DNA from 4 places in the Candidatus Thiodiazotropha sp. AKIB8 genome. Region 1 is predicted to be linked to each of the others. Evidence: predicted binding sites of a transcription regulator. Region 1 holds the regulator's gene; each other region holds the start of a gene.
What was found. Region 1 encodes FNR, which switches genes on or off when oxygen is low (the NO sensors DNR and NnrR bind a similar motif). Its sites were predicted from a motif close to TTGATNTANATCAA; they were not measured.
Positions count from the first base shown of each region.

Region 2: a site for FNR is predicted at 2,155-2,168, ahead of AC4IFB_RS18205 (ribonucleoside triphosphate reductase). Genes of this name have one in related genera too.
Region 3: a site for FNR is predicted at 3,685-3,698, ahead of AC4IFB_RS12300 (hydrogenase expression/formation C-terminal domain-containing protein). Genes of this name have one in related genera too.
Region 4: a site for FNR is predicted at 2,639-2,652, ahead of AC4IFB_RS03470 (cytochrome C). Genes of this name have one in related genera too.

Region 1 is NZ_JBSYOO010000051.1:34,710-40,011, reverse strand. It holds gene pyrG (CTP synthase) at 1-1,030, opposite strand, end outside; gene AC4IFB_RS18465 (sulfur globule family protein) at 1,560-1,916, shown strand; gene fnr (fumarate/nitrate reduction transcriptional regulator Fnr) at 2,299-3,057, shown strand; gene dnaQ (DNA polymerase III subunit epsilon) at 3,061-3,762, opposite strand; gene rnhA (ribonuclease HI) at 3,762-4,202, opposite strand; gene AC4IFB_RS18445 (class I SAM-dependent methyltransferase) at 4,262-5,023, opposite strand.
Region 2 is NZ_JBSYOO010000050.1:130,608-135,909, reverse strand. It holds gene AC4IFB_RS18225 (DNA gyrase inhibitor YacG) at 1-63, shown strand, start outside; gene AC4IFB_RS18220 (hypothetical protein) at 60-731, opposite strand; gene AC4IFB_RS18215 (thioredoxin family protein) at 1,001-1,378, shown strand; gene AC4IFB_RS18210 (MBL fold metallo-hydrolase) at 1,378-2,016, shown strand; gene AC4IFB_RS18205 (ribonucleoside triphosphate reductase) at 2,263-4,308, shown strand; gene nrdD (anaerobic ribonucleoside-triphosphate reductase) at 4,292-4,465, shown strand; gene AC4IFB_RS18195 (anaerobic ribonucleoside-triphosphate reductase activating protein) at 4,465-5,112, shown strand; gene AC4IFB_RS18190 (NapC/NirT family cytochrome c) at 5,290-5,302, shown strand, end outside.
Region 3 is NZ_JBSYOO010000039.1:81,301-86,602, reverse strand. It holds gene AC4IFB_RS12330 (hypothetical protein) at 1-76, opposite strand, end outside; gene hypD (hydrogenase formation protein HypD) at 435-1,631, opposite strand; gene hypB (hydrogenase nickel incorporation protein HypB) at 1,556-2,344, opposite strand; gene AC4IFB_RS12315 (hydrogenase maturation nickel metallochaperone HypA/HybF) at 2,358-2,711, opposite strand; gene AC4IFB_RS12310 (HypC/HybG/HupF family hydrogenase formation chaperone) at 2,704-2,946, opposite strand; gene AC4IFB_RS12305 (HyaD/HybD family hydrogenase maturation endopeptidase) at 3,020-3,499, shown strand; gene AC4IFB_RS12300 (hydrogenase expression/formation C-terminal domain-containing protein) at 3,758-4,186, shown strand; gene AC4IFB_RS12295 (hydrogenase small subunit) at 4,207-5,302, shown strand, end outside.
Region 4 is NZ_JBSYOO010000018.1:25,600-30,901, reverse strand. It holds gene AC4IFB_RS03475 (c-type cytochrome) at 1-420, opposite strand, end outside; gene AC4IFB_RS03470 (cytochrome C) at 450-2,432, opposite strand; gene AC4IFB_RS03465 (putative metal-binding motif-containing protein) at 3,703-4,674, shown strand; gene AC4IFB_RS03460 (DUF4382 domain-containing protein) at 4,999-5,302, shown strand, end outside.

The sequences.
Region 1 (5,302 bases):
CCATACCCTTCAGGCTATCGATGCCACTCTTCTCTATCTGCTCAGAATCGACATAGTGAATAACCACCCGATTCCCGGTATGCACGCCAGCATGAACCAGCGCCTCAGAGAGGGACTTATATGCTTCGGTGAGATGCACGTACTTACCCACCATCGCGACTTTCACTTCTCCTTCCAGATTGTCCAGCCCTTCAAGAAATGCTTCCCATTCAGAGAGATCCGCAGGTGGCAAATTCAGACCAAAGCGCTGATTCACCAACTCATCCATATTCTGAGCATGCAGCAGCACAGGAATCCGATAGATCGAGTCAGCATCGACAGCTGAGATAACGGCCTGTTCAGGGACATTGGTAAAAAGTGCGATCTTTCTACGCTCCGCTTCCGGCAGAGGCTGCTCAGAGCGACATACCAGGATATCCGGTTGAATACCGATAGAGCGCAACTCCTTCACCGAATGTTGAGTCGGTTTGGTTTTGATCTCTCCAGATGCTTTGATATAGGGCACCAGGGTAAGATGCATAAACATCGCCCGTTGTGGCCCCATCTCCACGCCCATTTGCCGGATCGCCTCCAGAAATGGCAGGGATTCAATATCGCCTACGGTACCGCCTATCTCTACCAGACAGATATCCTTGTCAGCCGCACCAAGCTGGATACTGTCCTTGATTTGATTGGTGATATGGGGAATTACTTGAACCGTACCCCCCAGATACTCCCCTTTTCGCTCCTTGCGAATCACATTTTCGTAGATCTGACCTGTGGTGAAGTTGTTATTACACCCCATGGTACTGTCGATAAATCGTTCGTAATGGCCGAGATCCAGATCTGTTTCAGATCCATCTTCGGTTACAAACACCTCGCCATGCTGAAAAGGACTCATGGTGCCGGGATCCACGTTGATATAGGGATCCAGCTTGATCATTGTGACATCCAGTCCGCGGGCCTCCAGCAGTGCAGCCAGAGAAGCTGAAGCGATACCTTTGCCAAGGGAGGAGACAACACCGCCCGTAATAAAAATAAAACTGGTCATGTAATTCTGCTTACCAGGTTAGAGTGCAGGAAAATGGGATATAGGACGGGTGTAAACAGTAACAGATTGCCCCTCTTCACTCAATCTCGAAGGGCTAACCAACCTGGTTTCAATTTAGGTATTATTCAGAACTGCAACAAACTACTGATTCAAGGCATGTCCTCGATAAAAATATCTGCACTCTATATAAGGAAGTAACTCGGAACTCCCCAGAGATTTCCATCAGATCGCCCCTGAGAGCTGCTTGCTCAGGATCCAAATAGATCGAATCAAATAGACAAGATTGCCATGAAATCGTCTCCATACGGGGCTCAATAATTCGATTGATTATAACTGACCAGGGTCTATAATCGATTGGCGTGTTACGCAAATAACAACTACTGAGGCAAGTAGAACTTTACCCTACAGTCTGCCCCGTAACATGACAGACTTGGCGTGAAGTCCTTAACCATTGCATGATGGAGGCTGTAAGGCCGCTTTTCTACATCACCGATGTAGTATGAAAACAATCATTTGAGAGGAAGAAAGCATGACTAAATTTGCTAAAGTTCTGAGCATCGCGGCACTCGTAGCTGTGTCTACCAGTGCATCTGCCTGGTGGGGCAACGGCCCATGGGGCGGCAACCGTGGTTATAACAACGACGGCTACGGTGACGGCTATGGTGATGGCTCTGGTGATTTCAGCTTTGGCATGAGCGGCAACGCCCGTGGTTCTGGCTATGGTCGTGGTAATAACTACTACCGTGGCTACAACGGTTACGGTCCTTATGGCTACGGCGGCGCTCCTTATGGCTATGGCGCTCCTTATGGCGCACCATATGGTGGTGCTCCTTATGGCTATCCTGCACCTCCTGCAGCTGCACCCGCTCCTGCTCCGGCTCAATAATCAGGCCGATCAATAGCAGAAAAGCCGGCCTTCAGGCCGGTTTTTTTATTCGGCGACAGACTAAAAATCAATGATCCAAAGTAATAAAAACAGTAAAACTACTTGATCCACATCAAGAATTTCTGGAAAAATAGCTCGAATTGCCAGCCCACCAACAATTAAACATGGACGAAATAGGGTAGATTGGGAGACATTAAGCTGTATCAGCCTGGCATATGCGCCTGGTAAAGCAGCTTTTAATGTTTTTATTTGGCAAAACCGCCTCTGAGCAAAGCTAAATTCAGGGTGAGAGAGGACAATTCAAGGGTAAGAAATGCCTTAAACACTAACTGGGTGCACAATACATTGCCTATATAGCACCTGCCCATGCTGGAGCGATTACTTGACTAGTAGAAAAGTCGTATCATTTGAAAACATCAAGGTCGCCTGTAAAAACTGCAGCCTTGCCACCCTATGTCTCCCCATGGGGCTGACTCCGGACGATGTCGAACGCCTCGATGGCATCATCAAGCGAGGCCGCCCCTACCATCGAGGAGATCATCTCTACCGTGGGGCTGACAAGTTTCATAGCTTGCGGGTCATAACCAGCGGCTCGGTCAAGACCTACAGCCCTAATGAGGATGGAGGGGAACAGGTATTGGGATTTCATCTTCCCGGCGAACTTATCGGCCTCGATGCAATCCAGGACGATAGCCACACCTGCTCAGCCATCGCACTTGAGACTACAGCGGTATGCGAAATCCCCTTTTCCCAGCTGGAATCTCTGAGCTGCATAATGCCCAGTCTGCAGCACCAAATGTATCGTCTGCTCAGCCGGGAGATAGGTCAGGAGACGGAAATGTTGACGCTACTGGGTAAAAAGAGTGCCGAGGAGCGCTTAGCAACCTTCCTACTCAGCTTCTCAGAACGATTCAAACAACGGGGTTTTTCTGCCAGCGACTTCTTTCTCAGTATGTCACGCCATGAAATCGGTAACTACCTCGGTTTAGCAGTCGAGACCGTGAGTAGACTCTTTACCAGGTTTCAGGATGAAAACCTGCTTAGAGTAGAGCGGAAACATGTACAGTTACTCGACATACCGAGGTTGTATGACATCGTGCAAGGCTGCGATAGCGCCAAGTCCACACAATCCAGGGGTTAAATCCTAACTGCTGAGCCAAACGCACCTTTCGCCCATCTCCTCAAGTTGACGCTCATGGGCTTCAATCTCTTCAGCGCCGGCAACAACCACTTTGAGAGGGGGACGGCCGGCTGACAGTCGGCGGATATTATCAACCGATTGCTCATCACCACCCTGCTGCCCAAGATCGTCATCCAACACCAGCGCCGTCTGTCCACCGGTCATCATCAAATAGACATCGGCGAGTATTTCAGCATCCAGTAACGCCCCATGCAGCTCACGATGGGAGTTATCGATATCATAGCGTCTGCATAATGCATCAAGGCTGTTTCTCTGCCCTGGATGCATCTTCTTTGCCATGATCAGCGTATCGGTAACAGCACACAGTGCATCGATGCGCTGCGGGTTTTCCATCAACCTCAATTCATGATCAAGGAATCCGACATCGAATGGTGCATTGTGGATAATCAATTCAGCACCACGCACATATTCGATGAAGTCAGTCACCACATCACAGAATTTCGGCTTGTCGGCGAGAAACTCATTGGTGATACCATGCACCTCAATGGCCCCCGCATCGATCTCTCGATCTGGTTGCAGAAACTGATGGAAGTTATTACCTGTCAATCTTCGGTCAACCAGCTCAACACAGCCGATCTCTATAATTCTATGTCCCTGCTCTGGCTCCAGACCGGTGGTTTCTGTGTCGAGTACAATCTGGCGCATCATGACAACATCTCCTGAATACCCAGATTAGCCAGTTCATCTGCCAATTCATTCCCTGGATGACCAGCATGTCCTTTTACCCATTGCCAATCCACATCATGTTTACTTACTTCACTATCCAATTCCCGCCACAAATCAACATTTTTTACCGCCTTGCGTGCAGAGGTCTTCCAACCATTTCTCTTCCAGCCGTGGATCCACTGGGTAATGCCGTTTTTTACATATTGTGAATCGGTAGTCACTTGCACCTGACTGGGCCTTGTCAGCTCCTGTAACCCCCGAATTACCGCAAGCAGCTCCATCCGGTTATTGGTAGTGCCAGGCTCACCGCCATACAGTCTCTTTTCATGGCCTGCATAGCGCAGTACAACCCCCCAACCACCAGGCCCAGGATTCCCTTTACAGGCGCCATCACTAAAAAGTTCTACTATTTGAGTCATTTATACTTCTTAAAAATCCGTTAAGAGATAGGGTTTCTTATGCTTAACAGGCCTGATCACTAAGTCCCATTCCTGATTGTTGGTTCTGCTGCAGTGGGTAAAACACGTTTTTTTACCGACCATTTCGGGCGAATGTGTGTAAGAGTAACCACGCGCTTTACGGCCAATATGATATACACCCCACCAAAATTCGGATAGAGATTCTCCCCGAGCTGCTCCAGAAATTGGAGTCTCTGACTAATACCGGGTCTTTGGATCGGTGGCCTGTAATTAAGAAAGTGAATATCAAGTAGATCAAAGCCTAAAAGTGACAGCCAATCCAAAACCCTTCGACTGCTGAAAAAGTGACCACACCAAGGCGGTATCGATGACCTCAACCTAAGCAGTCTTACCCCTCCCCAGAGGCTCCAGGGGTTGAACCCAGTGATCAGCAGCTTCCCCTCGGGAATCAAAACCCGCTCCACTTCACGTAACACCTGGTGGGGATCAGAGGAAAAATCCAGGGTATGGGGTAGTAAAATACCATCCACACAGTCGCCAGCAAATGGCAGCCTATAAGGTTCAGCCTGCAGATCAACGTTTTTTCCACCTGGCGTAACCCCCATCACAATCCGGTTCCGCGCAGGACTCACCCGCAACAGGTCTTCATCCTGCTTCAAATGGCCGATCTGCACCACATGATAGCCAAACATTGCGGAGATGTGCTGCTGAAGATATTCAGACTCTTGAGCGGCCAAACTCTCTCCAAGCTGACTATTGAACCACTCCTGAATGTGACTCTGTTGGCAAGATCGAAGTTTTAACCGCCTGAATTCTCTCATCTATAAAGGTATCGACTTTGCTACCGACACTAGTGTCAGGTAATCTGTGTTTTTGAGCGCTGTCCTGGAAGCTGGTAGCAACGACTGGCGCTCAGCTATCGTCTGTCTGTTATTGTGACAACACAAATGTGGATTTGAGCGGCTCTGGTAGTGAGTGAATCTGGTTTGATGTCTCATTTTATCGATCGACGACCGCGTTGCGATTTGCCATTTCGGATCTAATGCTCCATATGGATGGTGATGTCTCTTCGACAATCATTGCATAAGCAATCCCTGGTA
Region 2 (5,302 bases), on a different contig from region 1:
GATGAGAGCCATCGCATCACAGAACCAGTCAACGGATATATCGAAAAAGAGCAATCCGACTAAGCTGAGCCTCGCAAACTTTTCGTTATCTTCTCGCAAACACGTCGAATCTCTTTAATCCACTCAGCTGCTTGCTGGTTGTTTTGGACTAACGGTTCTACCAGAGTCTTCAATTGACTGCAGTGCCAATGAGCCTGGTGCAGTTGCTGCTCCTTCTCCAATCGCTCTGCCTGCTTGATATGGTGGTGATAGAGAGATTCGGCGTGCCTGAAATCGAGTGCTGCAATCAACCGATCCCTATACTCATCGGTCATTGGCGTGAGTAACCGGCGCTCTTTGAGCAGCCAATCCACCTCTTTCAACAGACGCGAAAACTGTTCCAGACGCAGGGCATCCAGATGGGTATCCTGAGGCTGAGCCTTGACCTCTCCCACGGCCTGCTCTGCGGCCTGAATCATCTGATTGATACCCTCGTACTTGTGATGCATCTGCTTCAGCGCCTGCAGACGAACCAAAATATCCTGACGCAGCAAGGTTTCAACCTCCACAGGCACAGGCAGCCCTGGAATACGTTGAATCAAGGCCTCGATCTCAGTTACCCGGTTAAGGATACGCTGAACCTTCTGGTTACGCTCTTCCACGAAGTCGTTATAGCGCTGGATAATACTTGCCAGCACCAGGGTGAGGACTAATAATCCCCCAACCACAATAAATAGTGTTGTCTGCTCCATAGGATCTATCGCTATGTCTCTGTTCTGGTTATTAACCCGGCGATTAAGTATGTTGTCTTCAGGGTTAATAGTAATAATATGCTCGCCCCATAATAGGCTATATGGGGCATGCCAATCAGTTAAATTTTATAAAACCTGCCTTAGAATTAAACTGTAGGTTTTTACCGAAGCCTGAACATAGAACCAGGGCCTGGTAACACTAATCGAATCGGCCCCAAAAATGGGTTATAGGATAGCCTAATATTGAAAACAGTCCTGGAGGGATTCTGATGTCCTGGGTGATGATCATATTACTGCTGATAGCCAGTTATCTTATTCTGGTCCCCCTGCTCACCTACCTCTCGGCAAAGCGCCAGATCGGTCAAAAAGTAGCGACTGATGGCCAGCAAGCAAAGGATCAGTTGATCTACTTCTATAGTGATAACTGCCCTCCCTGCAAAACAATGACGCCTGTGATCGACGAACTGTCAGAGCGTCATGACAATATCAGCAAGATTGATGTTAAGCGTGATCCAGAAGCGGCGAGAGCGTATAAAGTACGTGCTACACCAACATTAATTCTGGTAAAAGATGGCTTCATCGACGATATTCTCCTGGGCGCCAAAAACGCATCTCAACTTGAAACACTTCTGAGCAAAATCAGCTAATGCACTATAAAGTAATCCCCGTAACCCCTTTCCAACAAAACTGCACAATATTCTGGTGCGAAAACACGCGATCTGCTGCGATCATCGATCCAGGCGGGGATAGTGAGCTGATCATTGAGCAACTTAACGATCTCGAGCTGAAACCTGAAATGATCCTGCTCACCCATGGACACCTTGACCATGCCGGTGGCGCAGTGGAGCTGGCTGAAAGACTAGAGGTACCAATCATCGGCCCCAATCAGGAAGATGCCTTCTGGCTCGAAAATATGCAGCAACAAGCCAGTATGTTCGGCTTTGGGGATGCCAGGAATTGTACCCCGGACAAATGGCTGGAACAGGGCGATGAGGTAACAATCGGTGATGAGAGACTGGAGGTGATCCACTGCCCAGGCCATACACCCGGCCATGTCATCTTTTTTCACCGCGACAGCCGGCTGGCTCAGGTGGGTGACGTACTATTCAAGGGCTCTATAGGCAGAACAGATTTTCCGCGGGGCGACCACAACACCCTACTGCGCTCTATAAAAGAGCGGTTGTGGCCTCTGGGGGATGATGTGCGATTCATACCAGGCCATGGACCAGATTCCACATTTGGCGAAGAGCGCCAGACCAACCCCTTCGTCGCCGACGGATTATAGCAAGTTGAGTGAAACCCTGCCGTTCCATCCAACTCCACTTTAGCCACCCATCTGCTCGAGACAAACAGACTGACTGGTGCGGCAAGGCCGCACCCATTCTCTTCGAATAGATTATTCGCAGCTCAATTTCTCCGACAGTTGATCCAAGTCAACACTTACCCTTGAAAACACAACATATAGTGCTTCAATTAATTGTTACTAACAATATGTTGAGTGAAATCAATAACAATGGGAGGAGAACCCAAGATGTCAGCCACCCTGTCTCGACAGCCACTCTCTACGCCCACCAGGATTTTCAAACGTGATGGCAGTAAGGCTGATTTCGATCCGCTCAAGATCCACAACGCCATCCTCATGGCCGGTGAGGCCAGTGGGGAGTTCGACAATGACGAGGCAGAGCTGCTTACCGCCCATGTAATCAAAGTGCTCACCCACACCGGGTATCGGGAGAGAACCCCCAGTATTGAACGCATCCAGGATGTGGTTGAACAGGTGTTGATCAGCGCCAACCATCTGCAAACCGCCCGAGCTTATATTGTCTATCGGGAGCAGCACAAAAAGCTGCGCCAGGATCGCCGCACGCTACTGGATGTCGCGGACTCGGTAAATGAGTATCTACAGCGATCGGACTGGCGAGTCTCAGCCAATGCCAACCAAGGCTACTCATTGGGCGGACTGATATTAAATGCCTCCGGTAAGATGATTGCCAACTATTGGCTCAACCATGTCTACCCACCGGAGATTGGTGAAGCCCATCGAGAAGGGGCACTGCATATCCATGATCTGGATATGCTGGCTGGGTATTGTGCAGGATGGTCCCTGCGCACCTTATTGCATGAGGGACTGAATGGTGTACCAGGAAAGGTTGAGTCCTCCCCCCCAAAACATATCTCCAGCGCCATAGGCCAGATTGTTAACTTTCTCGGCACCTTACAAAATGAGTGGGCCGGTGCTCAGGCATTCAGTTCATTTGATACCTATATGGCCCCTTTTGTAAGAAAGGATCAACTCGACTACAGCCAGGTAAAACAGGCAATTCAGGAACTGATATATAACCTCAATGTACCCTCTCGCTGGGGCACCCAAACACCCTTCACCAACCTCACCTTTGACTGGGTCTGCCCGGAGGATCTGCGTCAGCAGGTTCCACTGATCGGTGGCATCGAAATGCCCTTCTGTTATGGCGAACTGCAGGCTGAAATGGATCTCATCAATCGCGCCTATATCGAAGTAATGACAACAGGGGACGCCAAAGGCAGAGTATTCACTTTTCCGATTCCAACCTACAACATCACACCGGACTTTCCCTGGGAGAGTGAAAACGCCACAAGACTGTTTAAGATGACCGCGAAATATGGACTACCCTATTTCCAGAATTTTCTTAATTCGGAACTTAGCCCGAATATGGTCAGATCGATGTGCTGCCGCCTGCAACTCGACCTGCGCGAACTATTAAAACGGGGCAACGGTCTATTTGGTTCAGCTGAGCAAACCGGCTCTCTTGGTGTGGTGACACTTAACTGCGCCCGCCTGGGATTTCAATTTACAGAGAACGAAACAGCCTTACTGAAACGCACTGACGAACTACTTAGACTGGCTCGCAATAGCCTGGAAATAAAAAGAAAGGTTATTCAGCGTCATATGGATGCGGGCCTGTTTCCCTACACAAAAAGATACCTGGGTACGCTACGCAACCACTTCTCGACCATAGGGATCAATGGAGTGAATGAGATGATCCGCAATTTCAGCCGAGACAGATTCGACATCACTGACGCTGACGGCAAAGCCCTGGCGGAGCGTTTTCTCGAGCGGATTCGTCAACAAATGGTGGCCTTTCAGGAAGAGACTGGGCATCTTTATAATCTGGAAGCGACTCCGGCTGAAGGTGCAACCTACCGATTTGCCCGGCTCGATCAGAAAAAATTTCCCGACATTCTGCAAGCCGGAACTCAGAACAAACCTTACTACACCAACTCATCGCAATTGCCGGTAGGATATACCGACGACCCATTTGCTGCTCTGCAACATCAGGAATCACTGCAGCGTAAATACACCGGCGGCACGGTGCTGCATCTATTCATGAACGAACAGATCAGCAGTACTGAGGCCTGTAAAAAACTGGTGAGGCGGTCATTGGCTAATTTTCGCATCCCCTATCTGACCATCACCCCGACCTTCTCCATCTGTCCGGTGCATGGCTATCTCAGTGGCGAGCACGAATTCTGCCCCCAATGTGATGATCTATTGATACAACAGAAGCAAAAGGAGCAAGCAGATGACTCAATCCACTGAGTTAAGAGATGAAGAGCGCACCCGCTGTGAAGTCTGGACCCGTGTGATGGGTTACCACCGACCTATCTCAGCATTCAACCCTGGGAAACAGGCAGAACAGGCTGAGCGTCTATGCTATCGGGAACCGCATTCCGAGGTCAGTGAGCAGAAAGCATAGTGAATACCCCCACCACCCCCTCACCCCTCAGGGTGGGGGGGCTGACCCCCATGACCATGATCGACTATCCTGATCAACTGTCAGCGGTAATCTACTGTCAGGGCTGTCCACTGCATTGCGACTACTGCCATAATCCTGAACTCATACCCAGCAATGGCGCCCCACTTATCCCCTGGGGTGAAATAGTGGCATTTCTCGATCAGCGCAGAGGATTGCTGGATGCCGTTGTATTCAGCGGCGGAGAACCTACCTTACAGTCAGCTCTTTTCGATGCAGTAAAAAGTGTAAAAAAGATGGGTTATTTGATCGGCCTGCATACCGCAGGAATCTACCCGATACGATTAGCAAAGTTGTTACCCTATCTGGACTGGGTGGGTCTCGACATCAAAGCTCTTGAAGAGGAGTATCACACCATCACCAGGGTACCCAGTAGCGGTAAATCCCCATGGCAGTCTGCCCAGATACTGGTTTCAAGCAGCACACCCCACCAGCTAAGAACCACGCTTCACCCGATCAATTCAGCCCCTGACAAACAAAAGCTGCTGATCAAAAGACTCAAACTATTAGGTAATATCGATCATGTATGGCAAACCTGTCGGCCCAATGATTGTCATACAGATGAAAGCAATTTCAAGTTACCTCATTAGTTTCTACTAATAATTTCATATGATTTTGTTTACATAGTCTTTTTGCATTGATTATCGACTTGACGTAACATCCGACAGTCAAGAAAAAAATACCCCATCCTATAGGGAACATTTGAGGGGATAATAAGTAAACGACATAAGGAAAAGAGACTACTTTTCCGAAATCGAGGGTGGAGTATGTTCAGAGAGC
Region 3 (5,302 bases), on a different contig from region 1:
TCGTAAAGCCTCGTAGGGCGCGACCTGAAGCATGCATCTTCCTTGAAGATATCTGCAGCTCGATTGAACAATGCACCTGCTAACATCGCACCTCTTACCCGTTTCTTACCGGGATTGGTTTCATTCTCGTAATCCGTCCTAACCTTGTCTAACAGACGGCCCGGGATATTGATACCATGCTCCATGTGGTTAAACAGTCGGCGGGTGAGGGATTGGATTAGCAGTTTTTTATCAGTCAGGTTGTCATCAGGAGCATGATAACGCTTGATCCAATGTGACAGTTAGTCCTGTTAGGGCAACTTCGCTAATTTGTCGACTTAGTCCATAAAATCATTGCCAGATGCTGATCTGGCTTACCCAAAATTAGACAGATTGATATCTATATCAGAAATGAGCTGATGAAGTTTATTTATCCAGATTAACTTCAGAGAAATTCAATCAACCAGACTTCGATCCTGTGTTCTGAGCCCACTGCTCCACCAAATACGGCAAGCCCCTTCATCAGAGACCATACAGGGGCCAATCGGGTTTCTCGGGGTGCAGGCCTCTCCATAGAGTCGGCATTGATTGGGATATTTTTTTCCCAGCACTACCTTGGCGCAGTCACAGCCTGGGGGCATTTCCCCAGCTCGTTTCCGTTCAGGTTTATCATATTCCGGGTAGCGGATTTTTGCATCCCAGTTGGAGTAGTTCTGATGCAGGGCGAAGCCTGATTTGGGAATAGTTCCAATACCCCGCCAGGTTGCATCCACAACATCCAGAGCGGTATTTAGATGTTTTATTGCACTTGGATTACCACCAGGCCTAACCAACTCCGGATAGCAGTTATCCAGGAAACGTTTTCCATCCAGATGTTGGCGGCATACTGAGTAGGTGGCGGCAATTAGGCTTTCACTTGTGAATCCGGCGATGGCTGCGGGGAGTTGGTGTTTATCGACGACAAATGTCCACTCTTCAGGGCCCATGACGGTAGCGACATGCCCAGGTGCCACCAATGCATCGAATCCTGGAGTATCGGAATCGAGTAGCATGGATACGGCTGGCCAGGTCAGGCGACCTGATAAAAGTATGCTGAGGTTTTCAGGAATTCCCTGCACCAGCAGAGAGGCAACAGGCGCTGTGGTGGTCTCGAATCCTGCGGCGAAGAATACATAGTCACCAGCTGGATCAGAGAGGGCGAGCTTCAGTGCTTCTATGGGAGAGGCAATTGGACGGATATCAGCGCCAGCAGCATGAGCCTGATCCAATGATCGTGGCTCCTGCTTGGGAACATTCACAGGTACCCGCAACATATCTCCGAATGCAAGGAGAGTGACCTTTTCATTCAGTGCCAGTTGTATCGCCTGATAGATATCCTCTTCGGGGCAGACGCATACCGGACAGCCTGGTCCTGGAATGAGCTCAATCTGTGAGGGTAGGGCGCCACGCAGTCCCGCCTGTGTGATCGACCGTTCATGACCGCCACATACATTCATGATCCTGAATCGTCCCTTGAGGGGGAGTTTGTGCAGCTCTGACAACCAGGTTTTAGCTGAGAGGGACATGGTGCTTTTGTCTACCCGATAGGTGCCGTTTGAAGCGATTCCGGTTCTGGTGTTGCCCGCTGCAATTTGATCTTTTCCTCCAGCCAACTGAGCCAGCTGTCGAGACCCTGATCTGATTTTGCTGAGACTAGGGTGATTGGGTTGCTGTAGGCGAGTTGTTGCAGTGCCTGAGTTGCCCTGTCTGGATTAAAGTCGTCCAGTAGAGGTAGCAGGTCAGACTTTGTGATCAGCACATGATCTGCAACACGGAAAATCACCGGGTACTTGGCTGGCTTGTCATCCCCTTCGGTTACCGACAACAAGGTGACATTGAGATGCTGCCCAAGGTCAAAGCTGGCAGGGCAGACAAGATTACCAACATTCTCGATAAACAATATATCCAGCGCTTCAAGCTGGGTCTGGTGCAACACCTGATGAATCATATGTGCATCGAGATGACAGGCAGTTCCGGTAGTGATCTGTACCGCCTGAACGCCTTTTCGACGGATACGTTCTGCATCATTTTCAGTTTCGAGATCTCCCTCGATGACACCGATCCGGTAGCGCTGTTTGAGCATATCGATGGTGCGTTCCAACAGGCGGGTCTTACCACTGCCAGGGGAAGACATAAGATTGATGGTCAAAACCCCATGTTGATTGAAGTGTTCTCTGTTGTGCGCTGCCTGGTGGTCATTCTCACTTAACAGGTTCTCTAAAACCTCGATTGCGACATGGTCACCGTGTGTATGGGCATGCTTGCCTCCCTCTTCAATGAGATGCCGGTTGCCGTGAGTGATATTACATCCGCAGGTGTCACACATTTTGATGGTACTCCTAATATTCTCTCTTGATGAGTTCAACACTGGACAGCAAAAGTTCATCGCCACTGATGAGTCGGGTTCGAAAGTCTCCGCACTGGGAGCAGATCAGGCGATTGGGCGGGGCATCAGACTCATATCCACATTGTAGGCAATGGACTCGAATCTTTTGTGTTTCAGTAACCAGCTCTGCGTTCGCAGCTTTAGTCCCTGCACGGGCAATGGTGAAGGCCTGCTTCAGTAGATCCGGCACCACGCCAGAGAGTGGTCCAATCTGGATGATGATGCGCTCAACCGATACGGCCTCTTCCCGGGATGCTATCTCTTCAACCTGGCGCAGCATGGATTGACAGACTGCCAACTCATGCATCCGATTGTTGATCCATCTTGGCTAACATTTCGTCATAGATCTCCCAGGCAGATTGCGCCTCCTGGGGAGAGACTTTTTGGATAGCGTAACCGACATGCACCACTACGAAGTCATCCGCAGCCAGTTCTTCATGTTGTAGCATGAACAGACTGACATCCCTTTCTATACCTTTGGCTTCGCAGCGTGCGGTAAAGCCATTAATTTCTTTTATCTGCATGGGTATGCCGAGACACATAGTGTAACCTGCACTTTCAGAAAACAATTAGTTTATTCTCTCAGGGAGTCATATGCTCCTTCAAGGTAAAAAAATGTCATTACAATCTGTATTGATCCTCGGAATTGGAAATAACCTCTTAAGTGATGAGGGTATAGGTGTCCATCTGGTAAACCGTATGCAACAGAGGTTTGGCGAAATAGCTGGTGTCAACTTTCTGGATGGTGGCACCCTCAGTTTCACTCTGGCAGAGCCTATAGCAGAGTCTGAAGGCCTGATTGTAGTGGATGCGGCACGTATGAACTTGCCTCCGGGTAGCTTGAAGGTGTTTCACAATGAGCAGATGGACAAATATCTAATGGGTAACCGATCCAGTGTTCATGAAGTCAGCCTGGGCGATCTGTTGGATATTGCCCGTCTATCAGAAACCTTACCCGATCCCCGTTGCCTGGTGGGGATAGAACCCAAAGAGCTTGATTGGGGAGAGACTTTGAGTGAGGTTGTTGAGCCGACAATCGATAAGGGCATTGATGAAATAGTGTCTATACTGGGGGGGTGGGGTTTTAAAACCTGAGTGCCAGCGTGGTAATAACTGGTGTCGGAATGCTTTGGCTCAGCGTTTAATTACTCAGCAATAGCTTACTACTTTAGTTACTTTTTACTTTTTATCCTTCTCATAAAAACATCACCACATAATGTGATTAAAAAACAATAAGAGAACCTATATGCAAAAAATATTAACACTCTTCCAACGCAATGATGATCCAGATCAGCACCTTTATCAGAAATCAGTGATATTCTTGTATATAAGCTAAAGTTTAGAGCTTACCTGATGCAAAGACTCCAGGACATCGCCGTAAAAGTAGTGCCTTCTGAGGGCACTCAAAACAACCACTCAAATGCAATCCCCATTTTGCATGAAATTCTTCATGCGCTTCAACGATTCACCACTGACGCTGAGCCATGGTGTATAGATCTACGTGCCATACCATTCGGGCCAGGGGATGAAGAGCTGTTGTTGAGCAAGCTGGGAGAAGGCGAAATAAGTTTGACCATGGATTCCCTGGGTAAGAGCAAGATCTGGGAGACAGCCTTTTCAGGTGTTTGGGTAATAGATCATCGTAATGCTGAAGGGGAGCGCGTTGCTTTGCAGGTTGAGATTGGTCGAATTCCACAAATCGTACTCTCTCAGCAGGAAGATATTCTTGATGCTATAGGCCAACTTGAAAAAGAGTTAAATACCGATAATTCCGCACTTTGAGCTAAGCGGTAGGAGTTGTGATGGCTGATGACTTAAAAAAAATGACCAAGACACTTGGTGAAAGCTTACGTGAACAGGGCATCTCACGACGAGGGTTTCTCAAGTATTGTGCTGCCACTGCTTCCTTGATGGCATTGCCACCATCAATGGTTCCAGCGATTGCTCAAGCGTTGGAAAAAGCCAGACGTCCATCGGTTATCTGGCTCTCTTTTCAAGAGTGTACAGGCTGCACAGAATCGCTGACCCGCAGCCACTCCCCGAGCGTTGAAAATCTCATTTTCGACCACATTTCACTCGACTATCACCATACCCTGCAGGTTGCATCAGGTGATGCCGCAGAAGCTGCCCGGGAAGCAGCAATGCATGAAAATGAAGGAAAATATATCGTTGTAGTCGACGGCTCTATTCCGCTAGGGAATCCAGGTTACTCCGCAATAGCCGGTATCAGTAATCTACAGATGCTGGAAGAGACTGTTGCCGGGGCTGCAGCAGTTGTGGCTGTTGGAAGTTGTGCTGCCTTTGGTGGTCTACCCCATGCCGATCCCAATCCAACCGGGGCTGTATCAGTTGGGGAGATTGTTAAAGATAAACCTGTTGTAAATGTTTCTGGCTGTCCACCCATTCCGACAGTAATTACCGGCGTACTGGCCCACTTTCTGACCTTTGGTGCGTTACCAGAGTTGGATGAGTTAGGACGCCCAATGGTCTTCTATGGCCAAAGTATTCATGACCGATGTTATCGTCGTCCCTTCTATGACAAGGGATTGTTTGCCGAAACCTTTGATGACGAAGGTGCACGCAAAGGCTGGTGTCTGTTCAGATTGGGTTGCAAAGGTCCGATGACCTATAACGCCTGTGCCACCACCAAGTGGAATCAGGGTACCAGTTGGCCGGTAGAGTCCGGTCATGGATGTTTGGGATGTTCCGAACCAGACTTTTGGGATGCAGGTGGATTTTATAATGCACTCTCCATTCCCGATAGCGATATCTCCCGCAATGCAGGCTATGTAGTAGGTGCAGGTGTTGCGTTGGGGGCAGCTGCCGGTGCGATAAATCGAAGCACTCAGTCCAAGGCGGCTGCAAACCACGAAACCGTTACCATCGACGATTTGGATA
Region 4 (5,302 bases), on a different contig from region 1:
TGCCAGGGTACCGGCATCACCCGGTTTGCCTCCATCTTCATGGCACTTTTCACAATACTTGTCGTGTAATACAGCACCTAGCTTGGCCATCTCAGCATCGTGCTGTTGTGGGCTAAGTTGTAGTGGCTGTTTAGCAAAAAACCAGGCCATGCTTTTGATCTGCTCTTCGTTATAGCCTTTAGCAATGCGATTCATGATGGTGGAGTTACGTTCGTCGTACTTGTAACCCTCCATGGCATCGATGAACACCTCTGGATCCATTGCAGCAATGGAGGGGCTGGATGGGCCGACGCTGGAGCCGTCAGTACCATGACAACCGGCACAGGTGAATGCCAAGGCCTGCCCAGTGGGATCGGCCATGAGCGTCGAGGGTAACAATGCCACTATACCCAGAAGGAGATTGCGAACTTTTCTATTCATAATGTCTTCTCTCAATTTTACCGGGTATATCAACTTGGCGAGGTCATCAGACCAATCAGCACCAGGGTGAGCAAGCCAAGGCCTGCCATGATCAGTACAGTGGTGATAAACGAGGCCGCCAGCTCAGCACGACGGGAAGGCCGTCTGACCAGGTAATTGTTTATCTCACCAGTGGCAGCGAGACGTTCGTACTCTTCACGGTGGTCGTGACGGAACTCCTCAAATGGGATCGCACCGGTGAAAATAGTGGTACTCATCGGGAATCGCTCAGGCCTGAAGTGCACATTGAAGAAGTGAACTGAGTTGAGGAATATGGCAGCCAGCAGTGCCTCCTCAGCGTGGACCAGGGTAGCGATATTGAACATCCAGCCCGGCAAAATAAGAGCGGTCTTCTCTGGTGCGAAGAGCATGATACCGGAAGTACCGATTACAGCCGCGCCCCAGAAGGGTGCCCAATAGTCAAACTTCTGCCAGTAGGTCCAATGGGAGAACTCAGGGCGCTCACCCTTTCCAAGGAACCATCTGAACATGCCCTTCAGATCCCGCCAATCCTTCATATTGGGGATCATGGAGGTGCTGCCGAACCATTCGAAGTCTTTACGTTTGCGAATGATATTTGTGACGGCTATCGTCAGATGAGTGAGGAATATACCCAACCAGATCACAGCGGCGGTGCGGTGGATGATGCCTTCCATTTCAGTACCGCCAAGGAACACCACCACCGCCTTGGCCCAACCGGTATGGGCAAACAGCAGCGTGGTGCCGGTCAGGATCAGAGTCATGGTGGAGATGGCGAACAGGCCATGTATCCAGCGCCAGACGACAGGGAAGCGGCGGAAGTAGACAATATCAGGCTTGTCCAGATCTTCAATAAAGCCTTTGCCTGCCATACGGTCAGCTACCTCGCGGTAGAGCCAAAGCACCACATGTACCCAGAAGAAGGCCATCACGGAGAAAATAAGAATCTGCATGAAGAGTTTGAAGAACCAGAGGCCCGGATAGTTTGCTCTGTCATCTGCGTCGCCGTGGGGCCAGAAGGTCAGGAAGTTCTCATTGGCGTCCTCATGACAGACCCGGCAGTTCTCCAGTCGGTTGTTGGCATGAATCTCTGAAGTCGGATCATCTTCGCCCTTGATCTTGTGGCTGCCGTGGCAGTCATGACATTTGGCTGTATTGGTATATCCGAGGCGATGAACCTGGCCGTGATAAGAATCGAAATAGGTGCGCTGAGCCTCTTCATGACACTCACCACAATTCTTTGTAATTGCCAGTTTTGCCTTGTCGGTTTCAGGGGCGTCTATGGCATGGGTGGTGTGACAATCGGAACATACCGCTGAGTCGCTGTCACTTTTCTCCAGTACCGCCTCGCCATGTACAGAATTGCGGTAATCAGCCAGCTGATCCTCATGACATTTGCCGCAGACTTCAGGGTTTTTAAGGCGCTTCTCGGCACGTTGTATGCTGCCGAGTTCTCCAACATTGTGGGCCTCGTGGCAGTCGTAACATGTGGCATTGGTGCGAGATTGATCCAGTGAGTTTGGCTGAGCATGGATAGAATCCATGTAGTAGTCGATCTGCTCGTTGACGATCTTCAGACGCTTATGCTTTTCGTCGGGGTCGTCTTTATACTCTTCCCAGGTATCTTTGTGGCAGTCGACGCAGCCTACAATAACTGCGGGTGCCTCACGATGGGGCACGCGTTCGATGGTGATGTGACAGCTATTACAGTGCAGTTCACCATGCACACTCTCTTCAATTTGTTTGCTGTGTACAAAGATAGTGACCTTGCTGCCATCATCACGCACATCAGACTTTTCGTTCTCGTCGCCATGACAAGTCAGGCAGCGTTCGTTGGGGATAATGCGTTTACCAGTTTCGGGATCGAAGCCGTGCGGAATCTCTTCTCCCAGTATGGTTAAGGCGGGTGTGGGGGCGGCCTGAACAGTTTGAATACTTATCAAAATGAACAAGGGCACCAGCCAGGCACTGTACCTGGTAAAATTTTTCCACATGTTGTTCTTCCCCTTGGATGTAATTTTTATTTTAAAAACGCGCTGCTGATACTTCCTTGCGGGTGCGTACATTTGACTGTAATGCTAATACGGAATAGTGCCCGGTTTTGATATTGCTCAGGTAAATATCCCGCGATGAGAAAATACATATCCAAAACATAGTATTGGTATAAACATTCAATCCGTAGGGTAGAATATCAATGTGGTTGATATATATCAATGCATTGTTTTTAAAGTACATTTTAAATTATTCTTATATTGGTATGAAGTAATTATGTGAGATATATCAATGATTTATTGAAAATTGATCTATCTTTCAACGATTGCAACTGGGTGCTCAGTTACTACAGGGCCACCATTTTTGCCATATAGCCAGACAAATTCTCAACATCCTGATCCTCCTGGATTGGTATCCAGCTTTAAGACTTTGCGTTGCTCGGCGTGGGGTCTCTTGCCTGCTCCTGCTTAGTTTATCCCGCTGATAACAGATGCCCTCAGCATATCCTGGATATCCGGGTATCTGATCAGTAAATGCTGTGCTGCTCCATTTACGCCTGCTTCTGGAGGAAAAGGAGAGTTAACAGGGGAAACTGAGATAATCCAGGTAGAAGATTTTTTACCCGAAGAGGATTCATGCATCTGCATCCTGGGTGAGAGTGAAAAAAGATCTGAGAAGAATCTAAATTTTTGCAGATCAATTAGGTGTTAGAGAGCATGATAAAGACCAAAGTAAAATAACAGGTCATTGATGAGCTGATATTCATTAAAAAAAGGTCGCAACTGTCTATAAAAAAATCAACTCTATATCATCGTTTAAATGCAAAGAAAGATTCAAATGTCTTTCTGTGAGTATTTGACACTATCTACAAAAAAAATATTTGATCGATATTTAATTTCCGCTTAGTGGACTAATTAACAAAACCGATTGATTGTGTGAAGTTGTTTGGAATTATTGATGACTGGGATTATTCTCCCAAGGGTTGTGTGAGTGATATCACAGATGCATTCCTATCTTAGCGACACTATCTATTCCGCTTGGCTGGCCTTAATAAAGCGTTTTTTAAGACGTGATTTCTTGTGATCACGATCTGCTTTATTGACCTCATTTAAGCGAAAAGGATTGGTGATCCATTTCAGTTCTGGATGCGCCATTAAAAAAATTAACGGAATGAGAGATTGATATATGATTCGTAACAAACATAGATTTAAGTTGCTCGTTTTGAGCACATCCCTTCTTGCTGGAGCTCAACAGGCAAGTGCTTTTTCTTCCATGACAGATACTATTGTCGAATACTGCAACAGCAATGGCTACGATCTACTGCAGTCATATCAGGATGACAGCTGTAAAGCATGCCATTCTGATAATGATGCGAAGTCGGCCTATTCAGCAGGTGACTATGAGTTTTTCTGCCCGCCACCTGTTACACCAACTTGTACTGATTCAGATGAGGATGGCTTTTATGCTGAAGGTGAAAGTTGTGGTACCGCAGCTGACTTTAATGACGGCGATGCCTCTGCCTATCCTGGCGCAACTGAAATTTGCACCGATGGTGTTGATAATGATGGAAACGGCCTGACCGATGCAGCAGATCCAAATGCGGTAGATTGTCCTGTTGAATGTACTGACATGGATGGTGATGGCTACTCAATTGATGGTGGCTCTTGTGGTGCGATTGACTGTAATGACAGCGATCCTGCAATTAATCCAGGCGCGACAGAAATCTGTAGCGATAATGTTGATAACAACTGTAACGGACTTACAGATACTGCAGATGTGAATGCAGTTGATTGTCCTGTTGACTGTACTGATGTTGATGGCGATGGTTACAGCATTGAAGGTGGTAGCTGTGGTGCAGTGGATTGTGATGATAACAATTTCGATGTCAATCCTGGTGCCTTAGAGGTCTGCGATGATGGCGTGGATAATAACTGTAACGCCCTGGTAGACAGTGCTGATGGTGTATGTCAGAGCGAGAATGATGATGAGAGTGACGAGGATGACAAACCATGGTGGAGAGAACATCCAAGACACAAGCATGATCATGACCGTAATTGCGAAAATCGTGAAGATAGAAATTCAGATAATGACGAGTCTAAAGACGATGATGAATCTGAGGATGACGAGTCAAAAGATGAAGATGAGTCTGACGATGACGAGTCTAAAGATGATGAATATTCCAGTGATGATGATCGGAATAGATGGAACTCTTGGCGTCCACGCAGAGACCGTCATGATGACTAAGGAGTAGTTCTGCTTGGTTTCACCCTAAGCGGGAAAAATCGGGGGCTTCGGCCCCCTTTTTTATGACTGGACTACACTGTTTGTTTATTTTGTTCAGTAAATTGTGACCTTTACAGGTCACTATAGAGTATAGCTGATGCTCTTTTAACCAAGTATTGGATTTTCTGTTTGAGCTTGATGGTTTGTAAATTATCTTTATATTTCAATGTGATAAATCACTGGCGGGATAAAAAACATTTCTCAAAAAATGCGAGTCGCTGCTCAGAAAATTATCTGTTTAATGGTAATATATTCCCAAAGTGCACAAATAAGGTGATATGAACGATGCGTCTCTATACCCAAATCAGCTCTAAATTCATTGCTGTTCTACTGGTAGCTATCTTAATCTCATGTGGCGGCGGTGGTAGTTCCGATAGTACCTCAACAAATGATACAACGACCGGTAGTGCGGAGCGTACAGGTACAGTCGGCGTATTATTGACTGATAAACCAGCTGACCCCTCAATATTTGTATCAATCAATGCAGTCATTGAGCGGATTGAATTATTGGGTTCTGAAGAAGCTGATCCAGTTGTGCTCTACTCAGATGAGGCACAGACAGTTGATCTGCTCAGATTGAGAAACGAAT